DNA from 3 places in the Streptomyces cinnamoneus genome. Region 2 is predicted to be linked to each of the others. Evidence: riboswitches for the same ligand, from Rfam matches in the RefSeq annotation. Region 2 holds a riboswitch; each other region holds the start of a gene.
The links. A riboswitch is a leader RNA that binds a small molecule or an ion and turns the genes downstream of it on or off. The one in region 2 is predicted to bind cyclic di-AMP.

Region 1 (6,567 bases), 2.2 Mb from region 2:
CGCCATACCCCGGTGAGGGAACCGCAGGAGGCCCAGGGGCGTTGATCACCCCCGCTGAACTGGCCTTGCGTCGTCCGAGGCGACTGGACCACCCCTCGGCGACCCCCGGCATAAGCGTTTCTTTAACACGCCTGATACCGGACGGTTTCCGGTCGCCAAGGGCCCACAGAGCCCGGAAGGGGAGCTGAAGGCCCCCTTCCGGGGTTCCGTACCCGCTTTTTCATGTGAAGGATTTCACGAACATTTTCCGGCGGCGGCCGGCAGGCGTCGTCTCAGTCCTCGTCGAGCGCGGCGTAGAAGGCGATTCCGTCCAGAATGTCGTGTTCGCTCACGACGACCTCCCGGGCTCCCATCCGCTCCATCACGCACTGCAGGATGAGCGCCCCGGCGCAGATCACGTCGACCCGGCCCGGGTGCATGGGACCGATCTGTGCGCGCTGCTCATGAGTAGAGGAGATCAGTCCGGCGGTGATCTCCCGGACCCGGTCCAGGGAGATCCGCGCGTGGTGGATGGCGGCGGAGTCGTACTCCTCCAGCCCGAGGGCGATCGCCGCCACGGTGGTGACCGAGCCGGCCAGCCCCACGAGGGTGCGGGCCTCGGTCAGCGGCACGGTCTCCTCGGCGAGGTCCAGGGCGGCCTCGACGTCGCCCCGTATCGCCGCGAGCTGCGCCTCGGACGGAGGGTCGGTGACCTTGCCGTCCACCACCAGGTGACGTTCCGTCATCCGCACGCAGCCCACGTCCACGCTGCGCGCGGCCCGCACGTGCTCCGCGCCGACGACGAACTCGGTCGAACCGCCGCCGATGTCCACGACCAGGAACGGCTTGTCCAGGTCGTCCCGGCCGGCCAGCTCCCGGGTCGCGCCGGCGAAGGAGAACTCCGCCTCCTGGTCGCCCGTGACGACCTCGGGCTCCACGCCCAGGATCTCCACGACGCCCCGTACGAATTCCTCGCGGTTCTCCGCGTCGCGCGACGCGGAGGTGGCGACGAAGCGCACCCGCTCGGCTCCGTGCGCCTTGATGACCTCGGCGTACTCCCGGCACGCGGCGAACGTCCGCTCCAGCGCCTCCGGCGCCAGCCGCCCGGTCCGGTCCACGCCCTGGCCCAGCCGGACGATCGTCATCCGGCGGTCGAGCTCCTTGAGTTCGCCGGTGGCGGGCTCGACGTCCGCGACGAGGAGGCGGATCGAGTTGGTGCCGCAGTCGACGGCGGCGACGCGCGTCACTTCTGCTCCTCGCCAGAGCCGCCGCAGGGGCTGACGCACGGGCCCTTGCGCCACCACTCGGGCAGCATCGCGATGGCCTCGTCACCGAGCGGGTTGACGCCGGGGCCGGCCGCCAGCGAGTGGCCGACCAGCACGTGCAGGCACTTGACCCGGTCCGGCATGCCACCGGCGCTGGGGAAGCCCTCGAGCACCTCGATGGCGTCGCGGCGGCGGATGTAGTCCTCGTGCGCGGCGCGGTAGGCCGCCGCCAGCTCGGGGTCCGACTGGAGCCGGGCGTTCATCTCCTTCATGACGCCCTCCGCCTCCAGCGTGCCGATGGCGGAGGCGGCCCGCGGGCACGTCAGGTAGAACAGCGTCGGGAACGGCGTGCCGTCCTCCAGCCGCGGCGCGGTCTCGACGACGTCGGGGTGGCCGCAGGGGCAGCGGTGCGCGATGGCCCGCAGGCCGCGCGGCGGACGGCCGAGCTGCTCCTTGAACGCGGCGATGTCCGCGTCGGTCGGCTCGGTGGGCTCGGTCTTCGGAGGAGGGGTGTCCATGTGCTCGCTCGGTGCTCGTTCTTGACGGATGGTTCTGCGGTCGTGAGGGGCGGGATTCGGGTCAGCGGTGGCCGTCGGCCGTGTCCACGTCTTCCCAGAGGTTGCTGTACCAGGGCCGGTCGCCCGCCCCCTGGTCCTTGGGCCGCTTGGCGGCACCGCTGCCGTCCACCACGCTGAAGCCCGTCTCGCCGGGGCGCACGTAGTGCAGGTGCTCGCGCGCCTGCTGTTCGACGTAGGCCGGGTCCTCGAGACGGGCCTTCTCGTCGCGCAGCCGCTTCACCTGTTCACGGGCGTGCTCGGTCTGGCGGCGCTGGTCGGCGATGTCGGAGCGCTGGGTGACCCACTGCCGCATGGGGTAGGCGAGAGCCACCACGAGCGAGCAGACCACCAGCGCCAGCAGTGCGGCGCGGCCGGTGAGCCGGCTGCGGCGGGGCGTCCGGGCGCGGTAGACCCGGGCCGCCGAGGGCCCCTGCACGAGCGCCGTGCCCAGCGCCTTGAGCCTGGTCGCGGTGGAGAACCGGTCCGCGCCCACGTCGCCTCCCCTGGAGTCCTTACGAACGTACGTCCCCGGACACGGTACGGGACCGCGGCCGGGGACGTACGGCGACTGGCGAGAGGTAAGCCCTAAGGCTTCAGCCCCGGGACGCGCCGGGGCCCTCCCGGTTTCAGCCCTTGAAGCGCGGGAACGCGCTGCGGCCCGCGTACACCGCGGCGTCGTCGAGGATCTCCTCGATGCGCAGCAGCTGGTTGTACTTGGCGACGCGCTCGGAGCGGGCCGGGGCGCCGGTCTTGATCTGGCCGCAGTTGGTGGCGACGGCCAGGTCGGCGATGGTGACGTCCTCGGTCTCGCCGGAGCGGTGGGACATCATGCACTTGAAGCCGTTGCGCTGGGCGAGCTCGACGGCGTCGAGGGTCTCGGTCAGCGAGCCGATCTGGTTGACCTTGACCAGCAGGGCGTTGGCGGAGTTCTCCTCGATGCCGCGGGCGAGGCGCTCGGGGTTGGTGACGAACAGGTCGTCGCCGACGAGCTGGACCTTGGTGCCGAGCTTCTCGGTGATGGTCTTCCAGCCGGCCCAGTCGTCCTCGAACAGCGGGTCCTCGATGGAGACGAGCGGGTACGCGTCGACGAGCTCCGCGTAGTACTCGGTCATCTCGGCGGCGGTGCGGTCCTTGCCCTCGAACGTGTAGACGCCGTCCTTGTAGAACTCGGAGGCTGCGACGTCCAGGGCGAGCGCGATGTCCTGGCCGGGGGTGTAGCCGGCCTCCTTGATGGCCTCGAGGATGAGGTCGAGGGCCTCGCGGTTGGAGCCGAGGTTCGGGGCGAAGCCGCCCTCGTCGCCCAGGCCGGTGGACAGGCCGCGGCCCTTCAGCACCTTCTTGAGGGTGTGGTAGACCTCGGTGCCCCAGCGCAGGGCCTCGGAGAAGGACTCCGCGCCGATCGGCGCGATCATGAACTCCTGGATGTCCACGTTGGAGTCGGCGTGCGAGCCGCCGTTCAGGATGTTCATCATCGGAACGGGCAGCAGGTGCGCGTTCGGGCCGCCGAGGTAGCGGAAGAGGGGCAGGTCCGAGGCCTCGGAGGCGGCGTGCGCCACGGCGAGGGAGACGCCGAGGATGGCGTTGGCGCCGAGCGAGCCCTTGTTGTCGGTGGCGTCCAGGTCGAACATGGCCTGGTCGATCAGGCGCTGCTCGGTGGCGTCGTAGCCGACCAGCTCCGGGCCGATCTGCTCGATGACGGCGAGGACGGCCTTCTCGACGCCCTTGCCGAGGTAGCGGTTCGGGTCACCGTCGCGCAGCTCGATGGCCTCGAAGGCACCGGTGGAGGCGCCGGACGGCACGGCGGCACGGCCCGTGGAGCCGTCGTCGAGGCCGACCTCGACCTCGACCGTGGGGTTGCCTCGCGAGTCGAGGATCTCGCGAGCTACGACGACGTCGATGGACGGCACGAGGGTCTCCTTCGTGGGTGTCTGGAGTTCAGCACCCCGAGCCTAACGGGCCCCGGAGGCTGCACCCGCCCTTGGACCGTGCACCGGACCGAAAATTGGCACAAAAGCCGAGATCACCGGAGGAATGCCCCGTGTGTTCGCTCAACGGGAACGACGCCCGGCGCCCCCGGCCGCCCTCGCCGGCCCCGCGCGGGGGCGGCCCCGGGAACGGCGGAGCCCCGCTCCGATGCGGCTCGGGGGGAAGGCGCATCGGAGCGGGGCGGTCCGCCGGGCGATCGGATGATCAGCCGACCGGGGTGCGGCAGCCGGTCAGCTGAGGTGCAGCATCTGGCCCGGGTAGATCGTGTCGGCGTCGTCGACGATGTTCTTGTTGAGGTCGTACAGCTTCTCCCAGCCGCCCTTGACCTTCTTGGCGCCGGCGATCGTGGAGAGGGTGTCGCCCTCCTTGACCTCGTACTCGCCGTCGCCCTTCTTGACGCTCTGCGGAGCGGCATGCTTCGGGGCGTACTGCTTGGCGGCGGGGGCCTCGTCGCCGCCCTGGGCCGGCTTGGCGTGCTTCGGCGCGGCCGGGCGCTCGCTGCGATCGGCGTGGCCCTGGGCCGAGGCGCTGCGGCCGGCCGAGGAGGAGGACTTCGTGGACTTCTTCGACACCGAGCCGGAGCCCGAGGTGTCCACGTTGGCCTTCGGGCCGCCCGCGGTCAGGTTGCCCGCGCCGGCGCAGCCCCAGGCGCCGGGGCCCTGCATGGCGAGGAGCCGCTCGGCGGTGGCGATCTGCTGGGCCCGGGTGGCGAGGTCGGCGCGGGGGGCGTACTGGGTGCCGCCCGCGGCCTTCCACGAGGACTGGGAGAACTGGAGGCCGCCGTAGTAGCCGTTGCCGTTGTTGATGTGCCAGTCGCCGCTGGACTCGCACTGGGCGACCTTGTCCCACGTCTGCGGGGTGGCGGCGTGGGCGGAGGTGGCGACCATCAGAGGGGCTGCGACCGCTGCGCCGGTGACACCGGCGAGCGTGACGATGCGGACGGCCTTGGACGGACGACGGTGCTTGCCCTTGGACATAAGTCGGTTTCCTCACCGACGCCTACGAGGTGAGCTGTCGGGTTCGGACCGTGAGTCTGCCCGGCCCGGTGCGCGCACCGGGCTTCACCCCAAGCCGTTCCGTTCCCGGGCCACTGCTGGCCGCTGGACCGATCCGGCGCCTACCTTGGTTCCCCCGCTCCTGCCTACGGCGCTTGCGCGACGACTACCCCGGCCGCCGGCAGGATTCGGCGTGGCGGCCGTGGTGCTCGCGGTGGCGAGCGGAGACGACGTTAAACACAGGCGGCCGGGGTGTTCAAACCCCACTTTTCAGCCACAGTTGCCGGTTGTCACCCGTAGGAACCTCCTGTTTCCGCAGGTGAAATGGGGTTTGAGGCGAACGGAGGGGCTTCGTCCAGGCTCAGGGCAACGAGACCCATGTCTCACTTTCGACTGGAACGGACATTCGCCCCGAACCACCCTACTCCTTACGGATATCGAGCCTCTGACCAGGGTGGATGAGGTTCGGATCGGAACCGACCGCTTTTTCGTTCTTCTGATAGATCGTTTGCCAGCCACCCGCAACGGAGTGCTCCTCCGCGATGACTGACAGGTTGTCACCGGGCCGCACGGTGTAGTCGCCGGCCGCCGGCAGGTCCGTACGGCCGGCCTCGGTGCCGCGCGACGGGCGCTGCGCGTCGTCGGAACGCGGCGGTTCGGCGCGGTGCTTGCCCGTGCCGGGCTCGGACGTGTCGTCAGCTGACGGGGCGGCGGGTGACGCCGGGTCGGCCGAGGGCGTGCCCGGCGCGGTCGTGGCGGAGCCGGAGGGCTCGCCCGAGGGGTCCTTGCGGTGCTTGCCCTCGCCCGTCTCCGGCGTGCCGCTCACGGGGGCGGACGGCGAGGGGATCACGGGTGCGGACGGGGAGGTTGAGGCGCCGGGGGTCTGCGAGGTGCCGGGGGTGGGGGTTTCGGTTCCGGGGGTGGGCGCGGAGGGGGTGCCGGAGGGCGTGCCCGAGGGGGTGCCGGAGGGCGCGGACGACGGGGACGAGGAGGGCGCGGGCGACGTCCGCTCCGGCGTGGACGACGGGGTCGGGCGCTCCGGCGCGGGCTTGTGGGACGGCTCGGGCGTGGACGGTATCGCCGTGCCCGGGTTCACCTCCGGCGTCCGCGTCTGCTCCTCCTTGGTGAGGCCGGCGCCGCAGCCCTTCCAGGAGTCCGCGCCCCGGGCCCGCAGGATCCGGTCGGCGACGGTGATCTGCTGCGCGCGGCTGGCCATGTCGGGGCGCGGCGCGTAGGCCGTGCCCCCGTTCTGGTCCCACATCTCCTGGGTGAGCATCAGCCCGCCGTAGTAACCGCTCTCGGAGTTGGCGCTCCACACGCCCCCGCTCTCGCACTGGGCGACGTGGTCCCAGGTGTCCGCGTCCGCGGCGTTCGCGCCGGTGGCGGCGAGCAGCGGCATGGCGATGCTCGCGCCCGTCACCCCCGCTGCGACCACGATGGCGGGTACCTGGCGGGGGCGGCGATGTCTACCGGTCCCAGAGCGCATGTGAAGGCCTTTCACTAAGGCGGCTGATGTGGTCGTAGAACATAACGACGACCCCCGGGTGTCACAAGCCGGTGTAGCGGAGGTCACGCGGAGATCACGCTGCGTTGACGCGATGTCATCTGCTATGCGGCTACGCCCCGTGCGGCTCGCCCGCCTCGAACGCGACGGGCAGCGTCCGCAGGCCGCGCATGATGAGCCCGCCGCGCCAGCGCAGGTCCTCGGGCTCGGCGGCGAGGCGCATGCCGGGCAGGCGGCGCAGGAGCGTCGCGAGCGCCGTCTGGCCCTCCAGGCGCGCCAGG
Region 2 (6,567 bases):
GTCCAGGGCCTGGTGACCGGCGCCGAGACCGTCTACCACCTGGCGGCCCTGATCGCGATCCCGTACTCCTACCGGGCTCCGCACAGCTACGTCGAGACCAACGTGATGGGAACCCTCAACGTCCTGGAGGCGGTGCGGCACCTGGGCGTCCCGCGCCTGGTCCACACCTCCACCAGCGAGACCTACGGCACCGCGCAGACCGTGCCGATCAGCGAGGACCACCCCATCAACACCCAGTCCCCGTACGCCGCCTCCAAGGCGGGTGGCGACCGCCTCGCCGACAGCTACCACGCGAGCTTCGAGCTTCCCGTGGTCACCCTGCGGCCCTTCAACACCTACGGCCCCCGTCAGTCCATGCGCGCCGTGATCCCGACCGTCGTCGCCCAGGTGGCCGCCGGAGAACGCACCATCACCCTCGGCGACCTGCGCCCCACCCGGGACTTCAGCTACGTCAAGGACACCGTGGCCGCCTTCCGCGCCGTCGGCACCGCCCCCGCCGACGACGTCGTCGGCCGCACCTTCAACGCCGGCACCGGCGAGGAGATCTCCGTCGGCGACCTGGTGACCCTCGTCGGCAAGCTCATGGACACCGACCTCACCGTGCGGGAGGACCCCCGGCGCCTGCGCCCCGCCGGCTCCGAGGTGATGCGGCTGGTCTGCGACTCCTCCCGACTGCGGGCCGCCACGGGCTGGGCGCCCGCCCACACCCTCGAAGAGGGCCTCCGCGAAACCGTCGCCTTCTTCCGCGACCCGGTGAACCTCGGCCGGTACAAGACCGGCACGTACCACGTCTGAGCCGCTCTCCCCGCGCACGGAACTCACCGAGAGACCACCCACCGCAGAGAGGAACGGCACCCCATGCACGTAGTCATCCTGGCCGGAGGCAAGGGCGTCCGGCTGCGCCCCTACACCACCGCCCTGCCCAAGCCGCTGGTGCCCATAGGCGACCAGCACGCCATCCTCGAGATCGTCATGCGCCAGCTGGCCCGCACCGGTTTCACCAGCTGCACCCTGGCCATCGGCCACCTCGGCCACATCATCCGTGCCTACGTCGGCGACGGCTCCCAGTGGGGCATCAGAGTCGACTACACCACGGAGGAGAGTCCCCTGGGCACCATGGGCCCGCTCCTCACCATGGTCGACCGGCTGCCCGAGCACTTCCTGGTGATGAACGGCGACGTCCTCACCGACCTGGACTTCGGCGACGTCCTGCGCCGGCACACCGGGTCCGGGGCCCAGCTGACCATCGCCACCTACGCCCGCCGGGTCAGCATCGACTTCGGCGTGCTGACCACCGAATCCGGCCGCGTCGTCGGCTTCGCCGAGAAGCCCAGCATGGACTACCGCGTCTCCATGGGGGTGTACGGCGTCTCCCGCGGGGCCCTCGCCCGCTACACCCCGGGCCTGCCGCTGGGCTTCGACGAGCTGGTGCTCGACCTGCTGGACGCCGGGACACCGCCCGACGCCTACGAGTTCGACGGCTACTGGCTCGACATCGGGCGGCCCGACGACTACGACCGTGCCAACGCGGAGTTCTCCGTCCGCCGTGACCTGCTGATCAAGGGAGCGTGACCGGCACCGATGCGCATCCTCGTTCTGGGCGCCACCGGATTCCTGGGCCGGCACGCCGCCGAGCGCCTGCGCGCCCTTCCGGGCGCGCGGGTGCTCGACGCGGGCCGCTCGCCCGGCGCCGCGCTGCCCGTCGACCTCGCCACGGCCGACCCCGACCGGCTGGCCGCCGCGCTGCGCGGGGCGGCGCCCCACGCGGTCGTCAACTGCGCCGGCGCGGTGGGCGGTGACGCGGTGACCCTCACCGGAGTCAACGCCCGCGGCCCCGCGGTGCTGTGCGCGGCCCTCGCGGCGGCGGCACCGCAGGCCCGCCTGGTCCACCTGGGGTCCGCCGCGGAGTACGGGCCGGGCGACCGGCCCCGCACCGAGGGCGACCCCGCCCGCCCCCTCGGCCTCTACGGCGCCGCCAAGCTGGCCGGCACCCTCGCCGTCACCGGCTCCGGGCTCGACGCGGTGGTCCTGCGCGTCTTCAACCCCGTCGGTCCGGGCGCCCCCCTCTCCTCGCTCGCCGGCCGGCTCGCCGCCGGGCTCCGGGAGGCGGGCCCCGGCGGCGAGGTCCGGGTCGGCGACCTCTCCGCGCACCGCGACTTCGTCGACGCCCGGGACGTGGCCGAGGCCGTCGCCCTCGCCGTCACCGCGCCCGGCCCCCTTCCCCCCGTCCTCAACATCGGCAGCGGAACGGCCCGCCCCGCCCGGGAACTCGCCGCGGGCCTGGCCCGGGCGGCCGGCTTCCGCGGTCGGCTGACCGAGGACGGGGACGGATCCCCCCGCTCGGCCGCCGTCCCCTGGCAGCAGGCCGACATCGCCCTCGCCCGCGACGCCCTGGGCTGGGCGCCGCACCGCGAACTCGCCCGGTCCCTCGCCGACCTGTGGGCCGAGAGCCCCGACCGGACCGAGGAGCGCGCCCGGTGAGGGCCGCCGACGCGTCACCGGACGGACAGCGGCTGCTCGTTCCGCTGTACGTGCACCCCGCGACCGACCCGGCGGCCTGGCAGGACCTGGTGGCGGCCGCGCCCCGGCTGCACGGCGTGGTGCTCAACGTCGCCGACGGGCCCGGCCACCGCCCCGACCCCGCCTTCTCCGCCGCGGCCGAACGCCTGCGCGGCGCCGGGGTGCGGCTGCTCGGCTACGCCGACACCGGTTACGGCCGCCGCCCGCCCCGGTCCGTCGTCGCCGACATCCGCCGGCACCGCAGGTGGTACGGCGTGGACGGGGTCTTCCTCGACCAGGTCCCGGTGCAGGCCGCGCTCGTGCCCCGCTACCGCAGGCTGGTGCGGGTCGCCAGGGCGCTGGGCGCACGCACCGCCGTGCTCAACCCGGGCACGCATCCCGATCCCGGCTACGCCCGGATCGCCGATCTCCTCGTCACCTTCGAGGGCTCCTGGGAGGACTACCGTCGCGCCGGGGTGCCGGACTGGACCGCCGACCATCCGCCGGGACGCTTCTGCCACCTGGTCCACGGGGTGCCCGACGGGCGGGCGGAGCAGGTGGCGCGCACCGCCGGCCGCCGGGGCGCCGGCGTGCACTGCGCGGTGCCGGGGACCGGGGCCAACCCCTGGCGGAGCGTGCCCCTCACGGGCTCCGGGCTGCCGGGGGCGGCGCGGTGACGCGGCGGTGGGGGAGGGCCGGGGCGCTGGCCGTGGCACTGGCGCTGCTGGCCGGGTGTTCCTCGTCGTCCTCGGAGCCCGGGGACGAGGCGCCGGAGGCGGGAGCGGAGCGCACGGCGCGGCCGGGTGCGACGGGGACGCCGGACGCGTCCGGCACGGCGGACACCCCCTCGGCTTCGCCCGGGAGCCCGTCGGCCTCCCCGGGAGCCCCTTCGGCCTCGCCCGGAACCCCCTCCGGTGCCCCGGCCCGCTGGCGGCCCCGGCCGGGCACCCGCTGGCAGTGGCAGCTCGACGGCACGGTGGACACGTCCGTCGACGTGCCCGTCTACGACATCGACGGTTTCGAGAATTCCGCGGACACCGTCGCCGAACTCCACGCCCGCGGCCGGAAAGTGATCTGTTACGTCAACGCCGGGGCGTGGGAGGACTTCCGGCCCGACCAGGCGAAGTTCCCCTCGGCGCTGCGCGGCAGGAAGAACAAGGGGTGGAACGGCGAGAAATGGCTGGACATCCGCCGGCTCGACGTTCTGCGGCCCCTCATGGCGGGCCGCATGGAGATGTGCCGGCAGAAGGGATTCGACGCCGTCGAACCGGATCTGACGGAGGGATTTCGCAATGACACCGGTTTTCCCCTGACCGCCGGTCATCAGCTGGCATTCAACCGGATGCTGGTGGAACTGGCCCATGAGCGTGGCCTGGCCATCGGTTTGAAGAACGACCTCGACCAGATTCCGGAACTGGTCCGCGACTTCGATTTCGCGGTCAACGAGCAGTGTGCCCAGTACAAGGAGTGCGAGAAGCTGGCGCCGTTCGTCCAGGGGGACAAAGCGGTCTTCCACGTCGAATACGACCTGGAGCCGGGGGCGTTCTGTGGGACCGCGAAGCGGTTGGGGCTGAGTTCCATGCAGAAGAAGCTCGATCTGGACGCCTGGCGCCGCCCCTGCTGAATCGCGCCTTCCGGTTGTTCCGCCAAGGCCGGAAATCCCCTCCGTCGCCTGGGAGAACGGCCTTCCAGGGGCGTTCCGGAAAGGGCCGGTTCCCGCGCTGGGCGCGAAGTGAAGAAGTTCACAGAAGCCCGTTTCGGGGCGGATCCGGAGCGGTCGATGATGCAGGATCTGTGCTCGAACACAAGATCCCGTCACCGAGGCGGGCGACCCGGGCGGACGCCGAGTCCTGCCGCCGCACCGGGTGCGGAAACGAATTGACGGATCGGCAGGAGCGGGAGACCCAAGCGGTACGGACCACGAAAGCGGTGGTCCTTGGGGTGAAGCCACACGATGGCCGGGCAACTTCGCAGCCCGAACCCGACAGGTCACCTTTCGCAGGCGGATGTCGAAGGGCTTTGGCATGTCTGCGTTGCCTCGCATACCCGTGCTCGTTTCCCGCGCCGGCGCCGCGTCGGCCATCACCGCGGCCACGCTCGCGGCTTCGGTGCTCGTCCCCGGCCTCGCCACCGAGGCCTCCGCGGCCACCGCGGGGGAGCAGGCTCTGAAGGCGGCGGCCTCCAAGCAGGGCTCGCCCTACCAGTACGGCGCCGCGGGCCCGAACCGGTTCGACTGCTCGGGTCTGACGCTCTACTCGTTCAAGAGGGTCGGCAAGTCCCTCCCGCGCACCGCGGCGAGCCAGTACAACTCCACCCGGCATGTCTCCGGTGGCTCCCGCCAGGTCGGCGACCTGGTGTTCTTCCACTCGGGCAGCAACGTCTACCACGTCGGCATCTACGCGGGTAGCAACAAGATCTGGCACGCCCCCAAGCCGGGCACCTCCGTGCGCCTGGAGAAGATCTGGTCCAACAGCGTCTGGTACGGCCGGGTCAAGTAGGTCCGCGACCGGCGCGTCCGCTCCCCGTCCGAAGGGCGGGGAGCTTTCGTCGTCGCGCGGCCGTCATCGCGCCGGGGTGCCGCCGAACAGCCGGTCCAGGTGGTGGCGCAGGACGGCCGTGGCGGCCTCCGCGCTGCGCTGCCCGACCAGCACGCTCGTGCCGAGCCCGGCCGACATGGCCAGCAGGCCGATCGCCTCGGTCCGCGCGTCCAGGCCGGGCACGGCGGCGCCCTCCTCGCGGGCCGCCTCCAGCTGGCGCGTCAGCAGGTCCTCGGCGGCGCGCGGCCCGTCGATGAACGGCTGGGCGGCCAGCGCCTCGTCCGTCACGGCGAGCACCGCGTAGGCGGTGTAGACGAGATGGAAGACGCGGCTCTCCTCGTCGGTCGGCAGCGACTCCAGCAGCACCGCCTCCACGACCGACCGCGGCCCGCCCTCGCCTCCCGCGGCCGCCACCCGGGCGCCGACGCGCGCACCGAGGCCCTCGGCGAGGTGGTGCAGCCCGTAGAGCAGCAGGTTCTCCTTGGTCTGGAAGTAGTACTGCACCAGGCGCAGGGAGACGCCCGCCTCCGCCGCCACGTCGCGCATCCCGACGGCGTGCAGGCCCCGTTCCCCGGCAACCCGGAGCAGCGCCTCGGCGATCTGTGCGCGCCGCTGTTCGTGGTCGACCCGTTTCGGCATCCGCCGCGCCTCCGCCCGTTTCCGTCCACCAGTCCGGTCGTGCCGGCTGCGCTCCATGATACAGCCGTATCACCATGGTGATACGGTGGTATCACCAAAAGGACGAGGCGGAGGTGCACGACCGTGTCCGAGAACATGACCCGTGACCGCGGGGGCGACGACCGTTCCGTCGGGCGTTATGTGAGCGAAGAGCTGCGCGACCGCTACTTCGAGGCGTGCGAGGCGGTCATGGGGCTCGGCCCGATGCCACGTGAGGAGGTCGACGTGGAGACCGACTTCGGCACCACGCACGTGTACCTGCACGGTCCCCGCGTCGGACCCGACGCGCGGACGCCGGTCGTGCTCGTGCACGGCGCCGGCGGCAACTCCGCCCAGTGGTACCCGAACGTGGCGGCCCTCGCCGGGCGCCGGCCCGTCTACGCCGTCGACACGCTCGGCGACCCGGGCCGCAGCGTGCAGCGCGCGCCCATCCACGAGCCGGAGGACGCCGCCCGGTGGCTGGAGCAGGTGCTCGACGGCCTCGGCCTCGACCGGGTCCACCTGGTGGGGCACTCCTACGGCGGGTGGCTCGCGCTGAACCAGGCGCATCGCGCCCCCGGCCGGCTGGCGTCCGTCACCCTGCTGGACCCGGGCGGGCTGGAGAAGACCGGCCTGCGCTTCTACGCCTGGATCTTCGTCAGCGCCCTGGGGATGGTCGCGCCCGTGGCGATCCGCCGGAGGCTGGCGGCGTGGCTGGACCAGCCCGTCCTCGTGGTCCCGGAGCTGCGCGCCATGATCTGGTCGAGCCTCCGGGCGTTCCGCATCCGCCGCCCCTCACCGCTCCCACTGACCGAGGCCGAGCTGCGGACGATCCGCACCCCGCTCTGTCTGCTCCTCGGCGAGCGGAGCCTGT
Region 3 (6,567 bases), 4.6 Mb from region 2:
CCCTGGAGGGGCCCACCCCCCAGGAGATGGAGCGTGCCCAGGCCCAGCTGGAGCGCGAGTGGCTGGACCGGCTCGCCACCGTCAGCGGACGGGCCGACGAACTGTGCCGCTTCGCCGTGCTGTTCGGCGACCCGCAGCTCGCCCTGACCGCGGTGCACCGCGCCCTGGACATCACCCCGGAGGAGGTGCAGGCCGTCGCCAAGGCCCGGCTGCACCCCGCCAACCGCGCCGTGCTGGTGTACGAGCCGACCTCGCCCCAGGCGGACGCCGACGCCACCGGCAAGAACGAGGAAGAGGAGACGGCAAAGTGAGCGACGCCGTAGCCGCGAGCACCCCGGAGACCGCAGGCCCTTCGATGGAATTCCACCCCCAGCCCCAGCCCGGCCTGCCGAGCCCCTGGGACTTCCCCGCCCCCGAGCGCGGCCAGCTCCCCAACGGCCTCACCGTGCTGCGCTGCCACCGCCCGGGCCAGCAGGTCGTCGCCGTCGAGGTCGTCCTGGACGCCCCCCTGGACGCCGAGCCCGAGGGCCTGGACGGCGTCGCCACGATCATGGCGCGCGCCTTCTCCGAGGGCACCGACAAGCTCAGCGCCGAGGACTTCACCGCCGAGCTGGAGCGCTGCGGCGCCACCCTGGACGCGCACGCCGACCACCCGGGCGTCCGGGTCTCGCTGGAGGTCCCGGCCTCCCGCCTGCCCAAGGCCCTCGGCCTGCTCGCGGACGCCCTGCGCGCCCCGGCCTTCCCGGACAACGAGGTGGAACGCCTCGTGCTCAACCGCCTGGACGAGATCCCGCACGAGCTGGCCAACCCCGCCCGGCGCGCCGCCATGGCCCTGGCCGCCGAGCTCTTCCCGGCCGGCACGCGCATGTCCCGGCCGCGCCAGGGCAGCCAGGAGACCGTCGAGCGCATCGACGCCGCCGCGGTGCGGGCCTTCTACGAGGCCCACGTCCGCCCCGCCGCCGCGACCGTCGTGGTCGTCGGCGACTTCACCGGCGTCGATCTCGACCACGCCCTGGCCGAGTCCCTGGGTGCCTGGACCGGTGGCCCGGCCGAGCCCCGGCCCATGCCGGCCATCAGCACGGAGGACGCCGGCCGCGTCGTCATCGTCGACCGCCCCGGCGCCGTCCAGACCCAGCTGCTGCTGGGCCGCGTCGGCACCGACCGGCACGACCGCGCCTGGCCCGCCCAGGTGCTCGGCACCTACTGCCTCGGCGGCACCCTGACCTCCCGTCTGGACCGGGTGCTGCGTGAGGAGAAGGGCTACACCTACGGCGTGCGGGCCTTCTGCCAGGCGCTGCGCTCCGCGCCCGACGGCACGGGCCTCGGGATGGTGGCCGTCAGCGGCTCCGTGGACACCCCCAACACGGGCCCGGCGCTGGAGGACCTCTGGGGAGTGCTGCGCACCCTGGCGGCCGAGGGCCTGACCGAGGCCGAGCGGGACGTGGCCGTGCAGAACCTGGTCGGCGTCGCCCCGCTGAAGTACGAGACGGCGGCGGCCGTCGCGGGCACCTTCGCGGACCAGGTCGAGCAGTACCTGCCGGACGACTACCAGGCGGGGCTGTACGAACGCCTCGCGGAGACCGGCACGGTGGAGGCCACCGCGGCCGTCGTGAACGCCTTCCCGGCCGACCGGCTCGTCACGGTCCTCGTGGGCGACGCGGCCGAGATCGCCGAGCCTGTCAAGGCGCTGGGGATCGGCCCGGTGACGGTCGTCTCCGCCTGACGGGCGCTCAACAGCACTGAGGCGCTCCGGCGCACAAGGGAGACGCGTGGGCTCGTTGAGGCCCACGCGTCTCCCTTATGTCCAATTTCATGTAGTGGTTGCACGTTGGTCGTGTGGCGTACGTCATAAAATCCCAGTTCTGTTTGCCGTTCGAATCTGACGCCGATTAGCGTCAGTGCGGCAGTCCGTCAGATCGGAGCCGCAACCGCGGCCCCGGATTGTCATCGCCGAGTTCCCGAGGCGCGAGCCGAGGGGAGCCGGGGACCCAAACGTCCCTGGGGTGAATCGGAGCCCTCTCACGAGGGATCCGTAGGAGACCTTCCTGCTCCGAACCCGTCAGCTAACCCGGTAGGCGAGAAGGAAGGAAAGGATCGGCGACAGCCATGTCGTTCACCCGTCCCAGCGGGAAGCACCGTCGTCCCAGCCGTGCCGTGCGCGTCAGCGCCAACGTGGCGGGCATAGCCACCCTGACGGCGGCCGGCGTCGTCGCGGGTGTCGCGGCCCCGGCCTTCGCCGCCTCCGGCGACGACTCCCAGCGCCCCGAGGACACGGGCCTGACGCAGGCCATCGTCATGGGCGACGTCATGGCGGACACCATCGACGCCCAGGCCGAGACCCAGCGCAGCGCCGCCGACGAGGCCGCCGCCCGGTCCCACGCCGAGGCCGCGGCCAAGCAGAAGGCCGCCGACGTCAAGCAGCGCTACGAAGAGGCCAAGCGCAAGCTTGAGGAGGAGCGCGAGGCCAAGGAGCGCGCCGCCCGCGAGGAGGAGCGCAAGCGCCTCAACACCTTCGTGATGCCGATCACCGGCTCCTACGTCTCCACCTCCTACAAGGCCTCCAGTGGCCTGTGGTCCTCCGGCAGCCACACCGGCGTGGACTTCCACGCCGACTCGGGTACCTCGGTGCACGCGGTGGGCGCGGGCACGATCGTCGAGGCCGGCTGGGGCGGCGCCTACGGCAACAACGTCGTCATCAAGCACAACGACGGCACCTACACGCAGTACGGCCACCTGCTGACCATCGAGGTGTCCGTCGGCCAGTCCGTCACCGCCGGCCAGGAGATCGGCGTCTCGGGCGCCACGGGCAACGTCACCGGCCCGCACCTGCACTTCGAGGCCCGCACCGGCGCCACCTACGGCACCGACATCGACCCGGTCGCCTACCTGCGCTCCCACGGCGTCGACATCTGAGGTCCGCACGCCGCGGATTTCCACCCGGAAGCCTTCCGAAGACCCCGGCCACGGCCGGGGTCTTCGCGTTGTCACGGCCGGGCGCGCCGGTGTCCGGGCGGGCTGGCCAAAAGGCGTCCACCGCCCGGGACGAGCCATCGGAAATCTCCGGGCATTGCCCTAGAGTCGCCTCGTGAACGGCGACCGTGAGGGCAGAGGCGAAAGCGGCCGTATTTCGACGCACGCCGTGTGCACGGCAATTCGCGACGACATCGTCTCGGGTGTGCTCCCGCCGGGCGGCCGGCTCGTCGAGGAAATCCTCGCCCGCCGCTACGGGGTCTCCCGGGTGCCCGTGCGCGAAGCCCTGCGCACCCTCGCCTCCGAGGGATTCGTGATCATCCGCCGGAACGCCGGGGCCTGCGTGGCCGAGCCCTCCGAGCAGGAGGCGGCCGACCTGCTCGACGTGCGCGCCCTGCTGGAGCCCCTGGGGGCCGCCCGGGCGGCCCAGCGCCGTACGGAGGCGCACCTGAAGGTCCTGCGCGGCCTGGTGCGCCTGGGTCAGGACCGGGCCCGCACGGGGCGGGTGGGCGACCTGCGCCCGCTCGCCGACTGGTTCGACGAGACCCTCGCCCAGGCGTCCGGCAGCCCCAGCCTGGCCACGCTTCTCACCCAGCTGCGCCGCAAGATCGCCTGGGTGTACGCGGCCGAGCCGTCACCGCGGCCCACGGTGGACTGGGAAACCTGCGGGGCCCTGGTGGACGCCGTGGCCCGGCGCGACGCCGAGCGCGCCGGGTCGCTCGCCGCCGTCCGTGCGCAGCGCTCCCCCGGCGCCTACCGGCTGCACCGGCCGGGACGCGCGAAACGTGTCGTCAACACAGCCGGCGCGCGGCCTTAACAACGACCCGCTATTACTGGGGAAACAGGCCGGGAAATCGTGGCGGTTTCCGGTCGGCGCGCCGTGTGCGGACCACCGATTCCGCACACGGCGCGCGCCACCGAGTACGGCGGACGCGACGCGCGGAGCGCAAACATGACGCGCGGTATGGACATCGCGCGCGGTCAATCGTGACGCGCGGCAGGAAAGCGGCGTCGAAAAGCGCGCCCTGCGACGCCTGAAACACGTGACGGGGCCGCGGCGGTCCGAAAGCGGCCGCCACGGCCCCGCGTGCCGTCCCGCCCGCCGCGAAGGGCGGGACGAAGAGGTCAGACGGTCTCGGGGAGCTCCTCGAGCCCCTCGGCGACCAGCTTGGCCAGACGGTCGAGCGCGGCCTCGGCACCCTCCGCCTCGGTGGCGAGGACGATCTCCTCGCCGCCCTGGGCGCCCAGGCCCAGCACCGCGAGCATCGAGGCGGCGTTGACGGGGGTGCCGTCGGCCTTGGCGATCGTCACGGGGACGCCGGCGGCCGTCGCCGCACGGACGAAGATCGACGCGGGCCGGGCGTGCAGGCCCTCGGCCCAGCCGACGTTTACGCGGCGCTCAACCATGGTGTTGCCCTTCAAGTCGATATTGGTTGTCTAGACCATTGTGGCACGCGGCGCGCGATGCCCGTGCGCGGCCTGCGCGCGGGCGGCTCCGGCGGCTCCCGCCGCCCCGGGCGCCGCCGGTCCCGCTGTCGGTGCCCGGCCTTACGCTGGCCCCATGCAGATGCCGCCCGAGCACGTGTACCCGGCCCACTGGGAAGCCGACGTCGTGCTGCGCGACGGCGGCACGGCGCAGATCCGCCCCATCGCCCCGGACGACGCGCAGCGTCTGGTCAGCTTCTACGAGCAGGTCTCGGACGAGTCCAAGTACTACCGCTTCTTCGCCCCCTACCCCCGGCTCTCCGACCGGGACGTGCACCGCTTCACCCACCACGACTACGTGGACCGCGTGGGCCTGGCCGCCACCGTCGGCGGCGAGTTCATCGCGACCGTGCGCTACGACCGCATCGACGCGCGCGGCCTGCCGGCCTCCTCCCCGGCCGACGAGGCCGAGGTGGCCTTCCTCGTCCAGGACGCCCACCAGGGCAGAGGCGTGGCCTCCGCCCTCCTGGAGCACATCGCGGCGGTGGCCCGCGAGCGCTCGATCCGGCGCTTCGCCGCCGAGGTGCTGCCGGCCAACACCAAGATGATCAAGGTGTTCACGGACGCCGGCTACACCCAGAAGCGCAGCTTCGAGGACGGCGTCGTCCGCCTCGAACTCGACCTGGAACCCACCGACAGGTCCCTCGCCGTCCAGCGCGCCCGCGAGCAGCGCGCCGAGGCCCGCTCCGTGCGGAGGCTGCTCGCCCCCGGCTCCGTCGCGGTCGTCGGCACCGGCCGCGAGCCCGGCGGCATGGGCCGCACCGTGCTGCGCAACCTCCTCGCCGGCGGCTACACCGGCCGTGTGTACGCGGTCAACAGGGCGTTCCCCGAGGGCCCTTCGACGCTGGAACCCGAGGGCGTCCCGGCCCACCGCTCCGTCCTGGGCATCGAGGACCCCGTCGACCTCGCCGTCGTCGCGGTGCCGGCGGCGCAGGTGCCATCCGTCGTCGCCGACTGCGGTGAGCACGGCGTCCAGGGCCTCGTCGTCCTCTCCGCCGGATACGCGGAGAGCGGGCAGGAGGGCCGCGACCGCCAGCGCGAGCTGGTCCGCCAGGCCCGTTCGTACGGGATGCGCCTCATCGGCCCCAACGCCTTCGGCCTGATCAACACCGCCGCCGGCGTCCGGCTCAACGCCTCCCTGTCGCCCGAGCTGCCCGCCGCCGGGCGGGTCGGCCTCTTCAGCCAGTCCGGCGCGATCGGCATCGCCCTCCTGGGCGGACTGCACCGGCGGGCCGCCGGCCTCGTCGGCATCTCGACCTTCGTCTCCGCCGGGAACCGCGCGGACCTCTCCGGCAACGACTTCCTCCAGTACTGGCACGACGACCCCGACACGGACGTCGCGCTGATGTACCTGGAGTCCCTCGGCAACCCCCGGAAGTTCACGCGCCTGGCCAAGCGCACGGCGGCCCGCAAGCCGCTCGTCGTCGTCAAGGGCGCCCGGCACGGCGCCGTCGCCGCGCCCACAGGGCACGCCGTGCCCACCACCCGCATCCCCGACGCCACCGTCTCCGACCTGCTGCGCCAGGCCGGCGTCATCCGCGTCGACACCGTGACCGAACTGGCCGACGTGGGACTGCTGCTGGCCTCCCAGCCGCTGCCCGCCGGCCCGCGCGTGGCCATCCTCGGCAACTCCGAGTCCCTCGCCCTGCTCACGTACGACGCCGTGCTGACCGAAGGGCTGCGCCCCCAGCCCCCGCGTGACCTGACCACGGCCGCCGCGCCCGCCGACTTCCGCGCCGCCCTCGCCGAGGCCCTCGCCGACCGCTCCTGCGACGCCGTGGTCGTCACGGCCATCCCCTGGGTCGGCGACGCCTCGGCGGCGGACCTGGCCGCCGCCCTGCGCGAGGCGGTCGCCCGGTCCCGGGCCGCGAAGCCCGTGTCCGTCGTCCACCTGGAGATCCCGGGCCTCGCGGAAGCCCTGGCCGCCCCGCTGCCGGACGAGGGCGGTCCGGCGGAGAGCCGCCCCGAGGCCGGGGGAGAGGCCGCCGAAGCCCCCGCCCCCGCCGTCCGGATACCGGCCTATCCGGCCGCCGAGCGCGCCGTGCGGGCCCTCGCCGAGGCCGTCCGGTACGCGCAATGGCGCCGCCAGGCCGCCGACCCCGGGCGCGTGCC

Region 1: linked by a shared signal. The riboswitch ahead of CYQ11_RS12085 (LysM peptidoglycan-binding domain-containing protein) and the one ahead of CYQ11_RS03020 (C40 family peptidase) in region 2 are both predicted to bind cyclic di-AMP.
Region 3: linked by a shared signal. The riboswitch ahead of CYQ11_RS23700 (M23 family metallopeptidase) and the one ahead of CYQ11_RS03020 (C40 family peptidase) in region 2 are both predicted to bind cyclic di-AMP.

What each region holds. Positions count from the first base shown of each region.
Region 1 is NZ_PKFQ01000001.1:2,816,814-2,823,380, forward strand. Features, by position in the region: gene CYQ11_RS12065 (Ppx/GppA phosphatase family protein) at 273-1,226, opposite strand; gene CYQ11_RS12070 (DUF501 domain-containing protein) at 1,223-1,762, opposite strand; gene CYQ11_RS12075 (FtsB family cell division protein) at 1,824-2,294, opposite strand; gene eno (phosphopyruvate hydratase) at 2,428-3,708, opposite strand; gene CYQ11_RS12085 (LysM peptidoglycan-binding domain-containing protein) at 4,018-4,764, opposite strand; cyclic di-AMP (ydaO/yuaA leader) riboswitch at 4,769-4,946, opposite strand; gene CYQ11_RS12090 (transglycosylase family protein) at 5,204-6,217, opposite strand; gene CYQ11_RS12095 (cytochrome P450 family protein) at 6,399-6,567, opposite strand, start outside.
Region 2 is NZ_PKFQ01000001.1:636,566-643,132, reverse strand. Features, by position in the region: gene CYQ11_RS03045 (SDR family NAD(P)-dependent oxidoreductase) at 1-795, shown strand, start outside; gene CYQ11_RS03040 (sugar phosphate nucleotidyltransferase) at 859-1,572, shown strand; gene CYQ11_RS03035 (NAD-dependent epimerase/dehydratase family protein) at 1,582-2,481, shown strand; gene CYQ11_RS03030 (spherulation-specific family 4 protein) at 2,478-3,176, shown strand; gene CYQ11_RS03025 (endo alpha-1,4 polygalactosaminidase) at 3,173-4,123, shown strand; cyclic di-AMP (ydaO/yuaA leader) riboswitch at 4,369-4,519, shown strand; gene CYQ11_RS03020 (C40 family peptidase) at 4,524-4,997, shown strand; gene CYQ11_RS03015 (TetR/AcrR family transcriptional regulator) at 5,061-5,675, opposite strand; gene CYQ11_RS03010 (alpha/beta fold hydrolase) at 5,811-6,567, shown strand, end outside.
Region 3 is NZ_PKFQ01000001.1:5,284,975-5,291,541, forward strand. Features, by position in the region: gene CYQ11_RS23690 (M16 family metallopeptidase) at 1-311, shown strand, start outside; gene CYQ11_RS23695 (M16 family metallopeptidase) at 356-1,723, shown strand; cyclic di-AMP (ydaO/yuaA leader) riboswitch at 1,939-2,093, shown strand; gene CYQ11_RS23700 (M23 family metallopeptidase) at 2,107-2,913, shown strand; gene CYQ11_RS23705 (GntR family transcriptional regulator) at 3,140-3,787, shown strand; gene CYQ11_RS23710 (HPr family phosphocarrier protein) at 4,096-4,377, opposite strand; gene CYQ11_RS23715 (bifunctional acetate--CoA ligase family protein/GNAT family N-acetyltransferase) at 4,532-6,567, shown strand, end outside.